Regions from separate parts of the Paeniglutamicibacter sp. GQ140 genome, predicted to be linked through region 3. Evidence: riboswitches for the same ligand, from Rfam matches in the RefSeq annotation. Region 3 holds a riboswitch; each other region holds the start of a gene.
What was found. A riboswitch is a leader RNA that binds a small molecule or an ion and turns the genes downstream of it on or off. The one in region 3 is predicted to bind glycine.
Positions count from the first base shown of each region.

Region 1: it holds a riboswitch for glycine, as region 3 does, so the genes downstream of both, AC6CHY_RS10615 (hypothetical protein) here and gcvP (aminomethyl-transferring glycine dehydrogenase) in region 3, are expected to answer to the same signal.
Region 2: it holds a riboswitch for glycine, as region 3 does, so the genes downstream of both, AC6CHY_RS01975 (DUF5058 family protein) here and gcvP (aminomethyl-transferring glycine dehydrogenase) in region 3, are expected to answer to the same signal.

Region 1 is NZ_JCAXDW010000006.1:135,852-139,124, forward strand. It holds gene AC6CHY_RS10605 (YkvI family membrane protein) at 1-850, shown strand, start outside; gene AC6CHY_RS10610 (DUF5956 family protein) at 979-1,380, shown strand; glycine riboswitch at 1,541-1,638, shown strand; gene AC6CHY_RS10615 (hypothetical protein) at 1,795-2,001, shown strand; partial or broken gene cycA (D-serine/D-alanine/glycine transporter) at 2,057-3,273, shown strand, end outside.
Region 2 is NZ_JCAXDW010000001.1:427,695-430,967, forward strand. It holds gene AC6CHY_RS01965 (hypothetical protein) at 1-925, opposite strand, end outside; gene AC6CHY_RS01970 (nuclear transport factor 2 family protein) at 1,048-1,413, opposite strand; glycine riboswitch at 1,753-1,843, shown strand; gene AC6CHY_RS01975 (DUF5058 family protein) at 2,016-2,765, shown strand; gene AC6CHY_RS01980 (hypothetical protein) at 2,794-3,273, shown strand, end outside.
Region 3 is NZ_JCAXDW010000011.1:68,635-71,907, reverse strand. It holds gene gcvP (aminomethyl-transferring glycine dehydrogenase) at 1-2,074, opposite strand, end outside; glycine riboswitch at 2,255-2,355, opposite strand; gene AC6CHY_RS15075 (hypothetical protein) at 2,503-3,087, opposite strand.

The DNA.
Region 1 (3,273 bases), on a different contig from region 3:
CTACTGCGGCAAGCACCTGGGGACGTTCTTCGACTTCTTCTCCATCCTGTTCGTCTTCCTGAGCTTCACGGTGATGGTCGCCGGAGCCGGCGCCGTCTTCGAGGAGCACTATGGGCTCTCGCGCTACGCCGGCGGCATCGGACTGGCGGTGGTCGTCGGCATCAGCGTCTGGTTCGGGCTCAAGTCGCTGGTCGATGTCATCGGCAAGATCGGCCCGCTGATCGTCGTGGTCGCGATCGCACTGGGGCTGTTGGGGATCCTCCGCAACCCGGGCGGGGTCGCCGAGGGCAATGCCCTGCTGGCCGGGATGGAGCTGACGCAGGCCTCCACGAACTGGTTCATGGCGGGCCTGTCCTACGTCGGTTTCTGCATGCTGTGGCTCGCTGCCTTCCTGACCGCGCTCGGCAAGACCGCCCGCAGCCGCAGGGAAGCGTCCTCCGGGGCGCTGGCGGGATCGATCGCCTTCTCGGTTGCCTGCATCGTCGTCGGGCTCGGCCTCCTCGCCAACATCGCCGAGGTTGGCGGGACCGAGATCCCGATGCTGGTGCTGGCCAGCGACGTAAGTCCGGTGCTTGCCGCAGGGATCTCCGTGATGATCCTTGCGGGCATCTACACGACAGCGGTGCCACTGCTGTGGACAGTCTCCTCGCGTTTCTTCGCCGACAAGACGCCGCGCTTCAAGTACCTGACCATCGCCCTGGCCGTCATCGGCACCGTGATCGGCCTCGTCTTGCCCTTTTCCCAAATGGTCAACATCGTCTACGTGGTCAACGGTTACGTGGGAATCCTGTTGCTGGTCCTGATGCTGGTCAAGACCGGAACGCGCCTGGTGCGGCGCCAGCCGCTGTGACCCGGCACGGTCGTCCGCTGCGTTAAACGGCGCCGGTCCGCGCCCTTGGCCTATCGCGGCCGTCTCGCGTCGGTTAGGCTGGCCGCGCGGGCCGGCGCGAGTGCCGGCCATGCGATCGAGGAGGAAGCATGAACGGCGTTGACTGGGAATCGGTTCCCGTGGCCGATCCGCCACCCGGTGCCGTCGAGGTGCCCCGCAGCGGCTTCGGATTCCTCGCCGTCGCCGGCATCCTGGAACTCGGCGTGCCCGACGCCGTCTACCGCCTTCCGCGCGAGGCGGGGCCGGCGATTCAAGCGGAATCCGGCGAGAACTCCAGGCAGATCGCCGCGTGCCTGTCCGATGCGGGGATCCCCGGCCCCGCTGATCCGCTGGCCCACTGCTGGTTCATTGTCCCGCCGCCATCCATGCCCACCGAGGGATTCTGGGACGCGCTGGACGAAGCCGAGCCATTGCGCCAGGCGAAGCCAGGCCCGGTGGGGCGCCGCAACGGCCTGCATGCGGCGCTGCAGGTTTTGTACTCCAACAGCTGATCGGCCGCCACTGGCGCCCCGCGGATGCCACCCGACCGCCGGGCGTGCCCCTTTTAGGGGTGCGCGACATTTTTTCGGGACGCCGCGACACAAAAGTCTTGTGAGTTGCACCACACGCGCGTGCGACGTAAGTTATGACTGCAATCACAAACATCGCCGTTGACGCGTGGCGGGAGAGTCCCGTTCACACCATGGACGGGCGCCGTAGGAGCAATTCCTCCCCAGGAAACTCTCAGGCACCCGTACCGCCACGAAGAGGCGAATCTGGAAAGAAGCACGGTTACGTTCGTGCTCACCGAAGGAGCAAGTCCCGACCCCTTGCGGGCCGGGATGGAAACTCTCAGGTACGTCAACAGATTGGGGAGGATCCAAGAACAGTGCGGCCTGTGCCGCGCTCGATTCGGGAGTTCCTCCATGACGCCAACCACCCACGCCACTGCCCGGTCGCCCTTCGGCGCGCCCGCCGGCCTGTCCCGTGAATCCGCGCAGCGGAATCACCGGCTTGCCGTGCGCCGCGCCGAATGGCCCTCCTGTAAGTGCGCCGGCTTGGGAATGGTTGCCTCGGAGAACACCGTGAAGGCCCCACTCCAGGGCCTCGCCACCGTCGGCGACATCCGTTAGGGAGTCGTCAATGGCACGCCACCGAAGCACCGGCACCAATCTGGAAGGCAACAGCATGAGCAAGAACAGTTCCGCGCCCCACCTCGAACGTGGGCTCTCCAACCGCCACATCCAACTGATCGCGATCGGCGGGGCCATCGGCACCGGCCTGTTCATGGGCTCCGGAAAGACCATTGCGGTGGCCGGGCCGTCTGTCATCTTCGTGTACATGATCATCGGCTTCATGCTTTTCTTCGTGATGCGCGCGATGGGCGAATTGCTGCTGAGCAACACCAACTAAAAGAACTTCTCCGACTTCGCCGGGGACATCCTGGGCCCGTGGGCCGCATTCTTCACCGGCTGGACCTACTGGTTCTGCTGGGTGGTCACCGGCATCGCCGACGTCGTGGCGATCTCCCACTATGTGGCGTTCTGGTGGAAGGACCTGCCGCTGTGGATCCCCGCCGTGGCCTGCATCCTGCTGCTCGTGGCGCTCAACTTGCCGAGCGTTAAGAACTTCGGCGAAACCGAGTTCTGGTTCGCCCTGGTCAAGATCGTCGCCATCGGCGCACTGATCGTCGTCGGCCTGGTCATGATCATCACCGGATTCGAAAACAACGGCGCCACCGCCTCCTTCGCGAACCTCTGGAGCGACGGCGGGATGTTCCCGACCGGCTTCATGGGCTTCGTCGCCGGCTTCCAGATCGCCGTGTTCGCATTCGTCGGCATCGAGCTGGTGGGCACCACCGCCGCCGAGACCAAGGACCCGGAGAAGACCCTGCCCAAGGCGATCAACTCCATCCCGGTCCGCATCCTCTTCTTCTACGTCGGTGCCCTGGTCATCCTCATGGCGGTGCAGCCGTGGAAGCTGTTCAGCGCCGCGGAATCCCCCTTCGTGGGCATGTTCGCCATGGCCGGCCTGGCCGGTGCGGCAGGCGTGATCAACTTCGTGGTGCTCACCTCCGCGACCTCCAGCGCGAATTCAGGGATCTACTCGACCTCCCGCATGATGCACGGGCTGGCCGAGGAAGGCGACGCCCCCAAGGGTTTCGCGAAGCTCTCCCGCACCAAGGTCCCACGCAACGCGCTGCTGTTCTCCTGCATGTTCCTGCTCGCCGGCGTGGCGCTGCTTTACGCAGAGGGCGGCGTGGCCGAGGCGTTCACCCTGGTCACGACCATCTCGGCCCTGTGCTTCATGTTCGTCTGGTCGATCATCCTGATCAGCTACCTGGTCTACCGCAAGCGCCGCCCGCAACTGCACGCGGCCAGCAAGTTCAAGATGCCCGGCGGAAC
Region 2 (3,273 bases), on a different contig from region 3:
CGGCCTCGGCGAGAATTCCGGTGAGCAGCGGATCCTGCGGCTGCACGAACGCGGCCAAAAGCTCGGCATTGGCCTGGGTGCCCGCACCCGGCCAGTAACCGGCCGGAAGCAGCTCGATCGCGCCCGAATCCTCGGCGACAAGTTTTCCGTTCTCGGCCACCCTGACAATGAGCCTGCCCGGGCGGCGGGTATCGATCGAGGCGAAGGCCGCCGGGTCCAGCACGACATCCAGGTCGTGCAGGGTCGTGACGCCGGGCGGCAATTCCAGGCGGCTCTCGGCCACCGCGGAGACCGGAAGGTTGCCTGCCATCACCACGGCCGTCACCAGTATCGACCGTGGTTCCCGGCCGGGGTTCTCGAGTACTACGCGTTCAAGGATGCGGGCATGGGTGTGGGCCGAGGCGTAGTTAATGGAAGGACCGTGCGCGATGTCGATCCGGACGCGTCCACCGTTCCCCGCCGGCGCCGCATCGAAGGCGGGTTCCTCCATGGCCTCCGGGTCATCGAGGTGATCCGCGGCGGCCAGGGCCAGCTCGTCCACGCGCCGTGCCGGATGTTCCAGGTCCAGGGCCCGGAGGAATTGGGCACAGGTCGCCAGGCTCCGCTGGACGGCAGCGGCATTAAAGCCGGCACCCAATTCCCAGTCGTTGGCCACTTCGCGCAGCCCGGCGGCCAGCTGCCCTTGCCCGGCCGAAAGTGTGATCACGTGCCCCGCTGCTCCGGGAGGTGTCATCAGCCTGCCCAACTGCGCGGGCAATGCCGCGGGGATGCTGGGCTGTTCGGCACCCAGTGCATTCTCGAGCCGGTCCAGCAGACCGGTCCAGCCGGCGGTTTGGTTCTGTCGGGCAAGGTGGTCGGCGATGAATGGAGTCAGTGCACCCGAAACGATGTCCAGTGCCGCACCGACGTATTCACGCAGTCTCATCCAGTTGTCCGTCCCCGTTGCTCGCCGGGCAACCCGATCAAGGGTGCCGCTTCCCTCCTAAGAACCTATCCCAGATGCGCAGCGGCGGCCCGTTACGCGAGGCGCAGGTCAATCGTCGTCACCTATTTGTAGTCGTTCTCGGTCAGCTCGATGACGAAGGCACGGCGTTCGGTGATCAACGCATCGCGCATCACGAAGACCTCTGCCATGCTCATGCGCATGGTCTCGCCGTCGGCGCGGCGTGCCTCGCCGGACAGTTCGGCCATCACCACGTCGTCTTCCTCGACCAGGCGCACGATGTCCAGCACCGGCGGTCCAGTGAAGTCCGGGCTTTCGATCGTCTCGTTGTAGGCTTCCTTGCCGCTGAGCCGAAAGTGGCCGAAGACCGTCCATTCGATGTCCTCGGTAAGGCAGGAAAGGATCTGGGCGTGGTCCGACTTGTTGAATCCGTCGATGTACTTCCTGACGGTGTCCTTGTTTGCTGACATGGATGAAACCTCCGGGACTCCTGTGTGGCGTGATGATGGGCGGCAGCAGCGGGAGCGGGCACCCGCTGCCCAACAGCTCGGTCCAAGGGCGCAGTCCTGCCGTTTTCCCAAGGCTATCCACTGGCACGGAGGGATGGGAATACAGACAATAACCAAGTGGCTGTAAAGCCTCACTTCGACCTGGAATCACCCTCGCTCCCTAGGCCATTCCTTGCCGGATCGGAAAAAGAAATTCATGACCGTTCGGTCGGCTGAAATAAAGAGTGCCGCTGTGACCCACGTCAAGTATTGTTGGCTTCCAGCGGACAAGTAGCCGCCGACAACTGAATAGTCTTCCGATCACGCGCGGCTGGAGAGTCCCGGACACCACTCGGGCACCGAAGGGGCAAGCACCCGCAATCTCTCAGGTACCAAGAACAGCCGCGTGAGGAAACTCTGGAGAGCAGCCGCCGGGACAGGTGGTTCACCGACGAAGCACGCCGGTGCCATGGGGCACCGGTTTCACTTTCAGGTTCAGGACAGAGCGGGCACGGTGGCACCTGGCAACAACAGAGGCCCGCTCCCACCGCACTGAACCCTTCGATGAACGGTAGAACTCCCCCATGCAAATACCTGCCATATTGCCCGCCGTTGCGGACAGCAACTCCACGGACATCCTCGCCCTCGCCAATTCGCCGGTCCTCTGGGCGTGCGCCATCGGTGTATTCCTGGTCATCATCGTCCAGTCCGTCATCTACATGAAGGCAGCCAGGGTCGCCGCACCTCACATCGGGATGTCCCAGGCCGAGCTGAAGACAAGCTTCCGCGCCGGAGCCATTTCCGCTTTGGGTCCCTCGCTTGCCGTGGTCCTTGTCGCCGTCGCACTGCTGACGATTTTCGGCACCCCCGCTGTCTTGGTGCGCATCGGACTGATCGGTTCGGTGTCCTATGAAACCGCCGCCGCCGCCATTGCCGCCAAAACCGCGGGCGCGGAACTCGGCGGCCCGACATACACGCAGGCGGTCTTCGGCCTGGCCTTGGCCGCCATGAGCCTCGGCGGTGCCATGTGGATGATCGCCACCCTCATCCTCACCCCGTTGCTCAAGCGCGGCGATTCCGCGTTGCGCAAGGTCAACCCGGCCATCATGCTGGTCGTCCCGGGTGCTGCCATGGTTGCCGCATTCATGGTGCTGGGCATCGGCGAACTGCCCAAGTCGTGGCTCCATGTGGTTGCCTTCGTCTCCTCGGCCGCGATCATGACCATCCTGATGGTGGTCGCCAAACGGGTCAACAAGCCGTGGATCAAGGAATGGGCGCTGGGCATTGCCATCATCCTGGCCTTGGCCATCACCTACGCCGCCACCCGCCTCTAGCCGCCGCCAAGATTTCCAGGAGCACATCATGAGCAATGCAACAGAAATCCACCAGGCGCTCGGCGCCTTTGACAAGACCACTTCCCGCTGGGGCCGGATCACCATGATCATTGGCCTGTTCTTTTCCCTGGCCGCCCCTGCCTACCTGGTCTTCTTCGCCGGCCTCGACATCGAACTCTCCGGCATCATCACGGCCTTCGCCGCCCTGGCCGCGGTCTTCGGCGTCATCTGGATTGTCGAGCCGTTGACCTACTTCCCGATCCTTGGCGCCTCCTCCATGTACCAGGCGTTCATGATCGGCAACATCTCCAACAAGCTGCTGCCGGCGGCCATGATTGCCCAGTCGACCATCGGGGTGAAGCCCGGCACCCGCAAGGGCGAGCTGGCCTCGGTCGCCGCCATTTGCGGCGCGGCCACGGTCCACCTGGCCTCGCTGTTCATCTTTGTGGGCCTGCTGGGCACGTGGCTGGTCAGCGTGATCCCGGTCGACATCATCCAAACAGTTCAG
Region 3 (3,273 bases):
GGTTCAGGTGCGAGACGTCGCCGCCGAACTGGCCCGGCTGGGCCAGGCCCACCAGGGCGTTCATGTTGGCGCCGTCGATGTAGACCTGGCCGCCGGCCGCGTGGACCTTGTCGCAGACCTCGCGCACGTCGGCGTCGTAGACGCCGTGCGTGGACGGGTAGGTGATCATGATGGCGGCAAGGGTGTCCTTGTTGGCCTCGATCTTGGCATCAAGGTCGGCCGCGTCGATGGATCCGTCGGCGGCGGTCTTGACCACGACGACCTTCATGCCTGCAAGCACGGCGGAGGCGGCATTGGTGCCGTGCGCCGAGGCCGGGATCAGGCAGACGGTGCGCGCGTCCTCGCCGTTGGAGCGGTGGTAGGCGCTGATCGCGAGCAGGCCCGCGTATTCGCCCTGCGAACCGGCGTTGGGCTGGATGGAGACGCCAGCGTAGCCCGTGATGGTGGTCAGCCGGCCCTCGAGGTCGGTGATCAGTTCGCGCCAGCCCTCGGTCTGGTGTTCCGGGGCGAACGGGTGGATGGAGGCGAATTCCGGCCAGGAGATGGATTCCATCTCGGCGGTGGAGTTCAGCTTCATGGTGCACGAGCCCAGCGGGATCATGGTGCGGTCCAGGGCCAGGTCGCGGTCCGAGAGGCGGCGCAGGTAGCGCAGCATCTGGGTCTCGGACTTGATGGTGTTGAAGATCGGGTGCGTCAGGTAGTCGCTGGTGCGCTGCACGGCGGCAGGCAGCTCGAAGCCCTCGGCGGCGAAGGACTCGCCCTCGATGCCGAAGACACCGGCGATGGCTGCCACGTGGGCGGCGGTGGTGGTCTCATCGGTGGAGATGCCCACGGTGGTGGAGTTGACGCGGCGCAGGTTGATGCCCGCGTCCTCGGCCTTGGAGATGACGGCGTCGGCGTTCTCGACGGTCACCTGGACGGTGTCGAAGAACGACTCGGCGGCAAGGCCCAGTCCGGAGCCGGAGAGCGCCGTGGCGATGGCGCGGGCGTGGTTGTGGGCACGCTGGGCGATGCGCTTGAGGCCCGCCGGTCCGTGGTAGACGGCGTACATCGAGGCGGTGATGGCCAGCAGCGCCTGGGCGGTGCAGATGTTGGAGGTGGCCTTCTCGCGGCGGATGTGCTGCTCGCGGGTCTGCAGTGCCAGGCGGTAGGCCGGGGTCCCGGCGTTGTCCTTGGACACGCCGACCAGGCGGCCGGGCAGCGAACGCTCCAGGCCGCTGCGCACTGCCATGTAGGCCGCGTGCGGGCCGCCGAAGAACAGCGGGACGCCAAAGCGCTGGGTGTTGCCCACGGCGATGTCCGCGCCCTGGTCGCCCGGGGCGGCGATCATGGTCAGCGCCAGGATGTCGGCGGCGACGGTGACCATCGCGCCGCGTTCCTTGGCGGCTGCAATGATGCCGGAGTGGTCGATGACGGCGCCGTTGTTGCCCGGCTGCTGCAGCACGATGCCGGAGATGTCGCCATCGGGCAGGCCAGCGGTCAGGTCCACGATCTCGACCTCGAAGCCCAGCGCGTCGGCGCGACCCTGGACCACGGCCACGGTCTGCGGGAAGAGGTTGGCATCGAGCACGGTCTTCGCGGTGGCCTTGGCCTTGTTGGCTCGGCGCATCAGCAGCACGGCCTCGGCGACGGCGGAGGCCTCGTCAAGCATGGAGGCGTTGGCGATCGGCAGTGCGGTCAGGTCCATGACCATGGTCTGGAAGTTCAGCAGCGCCTCGAGGCGGCCCTGGGAGATCTCGGGCTGGTACGGCGTGTACGCGGTGTACCAGGCCGGGTCCTCGAGCACGTTGCGCAGGATCACCGGCGGCGTGTAGGTGTCGGAGAAACCCTGGCCAATCATCTGGGTCTTCATCACGTTCTTGTTCGCCAGCACGCGCAGGTCCGCCAGGACCTCGGCTTCGGTGCGCGCAGCGGGAAGCTCCAGCGGTTCGGACTGGCGGATGTCGGCCGGAACGGCCGTATCGACGAGTTCGTCGAGGGAGGAATAGCCAAGCTGGGCAAGCATGGTGTCAATGTCGCTGCCCTGGGGGCCAATATGGCGGGCGACGAACTCAGCGGACGGGGTCACGGTCATGGGGAACTCCATTGGGTCATCGGCGTGTAGACACACCGAACGAGCTGCAAGTTCCTCCCCGACCCTGTTGCTTTGACCTGAGAGTTTCCGCGACGCACCGCCCCTTTGGAGGGCGGGGAACGCTTGCACCTTCGGTGAGCAGCACCGCCGAACGGCGTTGTTGCTACTTTCCAGAGTTGCCTCTTCGCGGCGGTACGGGGGCCTGAGAGTTTCCCGGGGAGGAATTGCTCCTACGGCGCCCGACCAACTTACGTTGAACGGGACTCTCCCGCCGCATGTCAGTGGCTGTGCCCCCTGCGAGGCACGTCTCCCATCCTACCGGCGATGCGTGAGGCAGACAACACAGACCCGCCCGGGGCAGGCGAAGCCGTCTTTTTCGCGTCACGGGCCGTCCCGGAGGGTCGAACTTGCACCCCGCGCCCGTCCATTCAGTCCTCTTCGCCGAGCCAGGAACTGCAATCAGGCATGGCCTCGAAGCGCGGCCCCACGTCAACCCGATAGGGCAGCCCCCAGCGATTGCGGTATTCAACGCGCATCGCCCGCACCGAGGATTCGCTTCCCGGGTCCACCGGCACCAGCGCCAGGACCACCGCCTCGTCGGGGCCGCTCCCGAGACGAGCGGGCAGCTCGACGCGCTCGAACCAGGCCGCGGCCTCGAGTGAGCCGTCGTCGACGACGGGATACCCCAGCGCGCCGATGCCGCGGGTCGCACCCTGCACGCCTGCACCGACCAGCTCATAGTTCACCGGGTCGACGAGCCTGACCGATCTCACGTCCAAGGACCACCCAGGCTTCACGACGATATATGGCGTGGTGTAGACGCCCAGGGAGGCGTCAGGAATGCCGGTGCTGTGGCAAACCCCGTTTCCCACCCCATGCTCAGCCACGGGATCCAGCAGGCGGTATCCGCTCCAGCCGGCCGCGGCAATCAGCACCGCGGCAATTGCCCCGAAGGCCAGGCCCCGAGGCAACCTGTCCCGATGGGCAAGGATTGTCGAACCCGACTCCCTCATGACGCCATGCCTTCCCGCATCCGGAGCCCTACCGGGGGTCCCATGGATATTCAGATCAGATTAACCCCTGCAGTCACCGATGGACAGGATCCAAGATCGATGGTTCGACTCCCCCGCCGACAAGGCAGCGTCGGATACATTCCAGCCCGGACCGGCATTCCCAACCCGCATTACCCCTCACAGCCG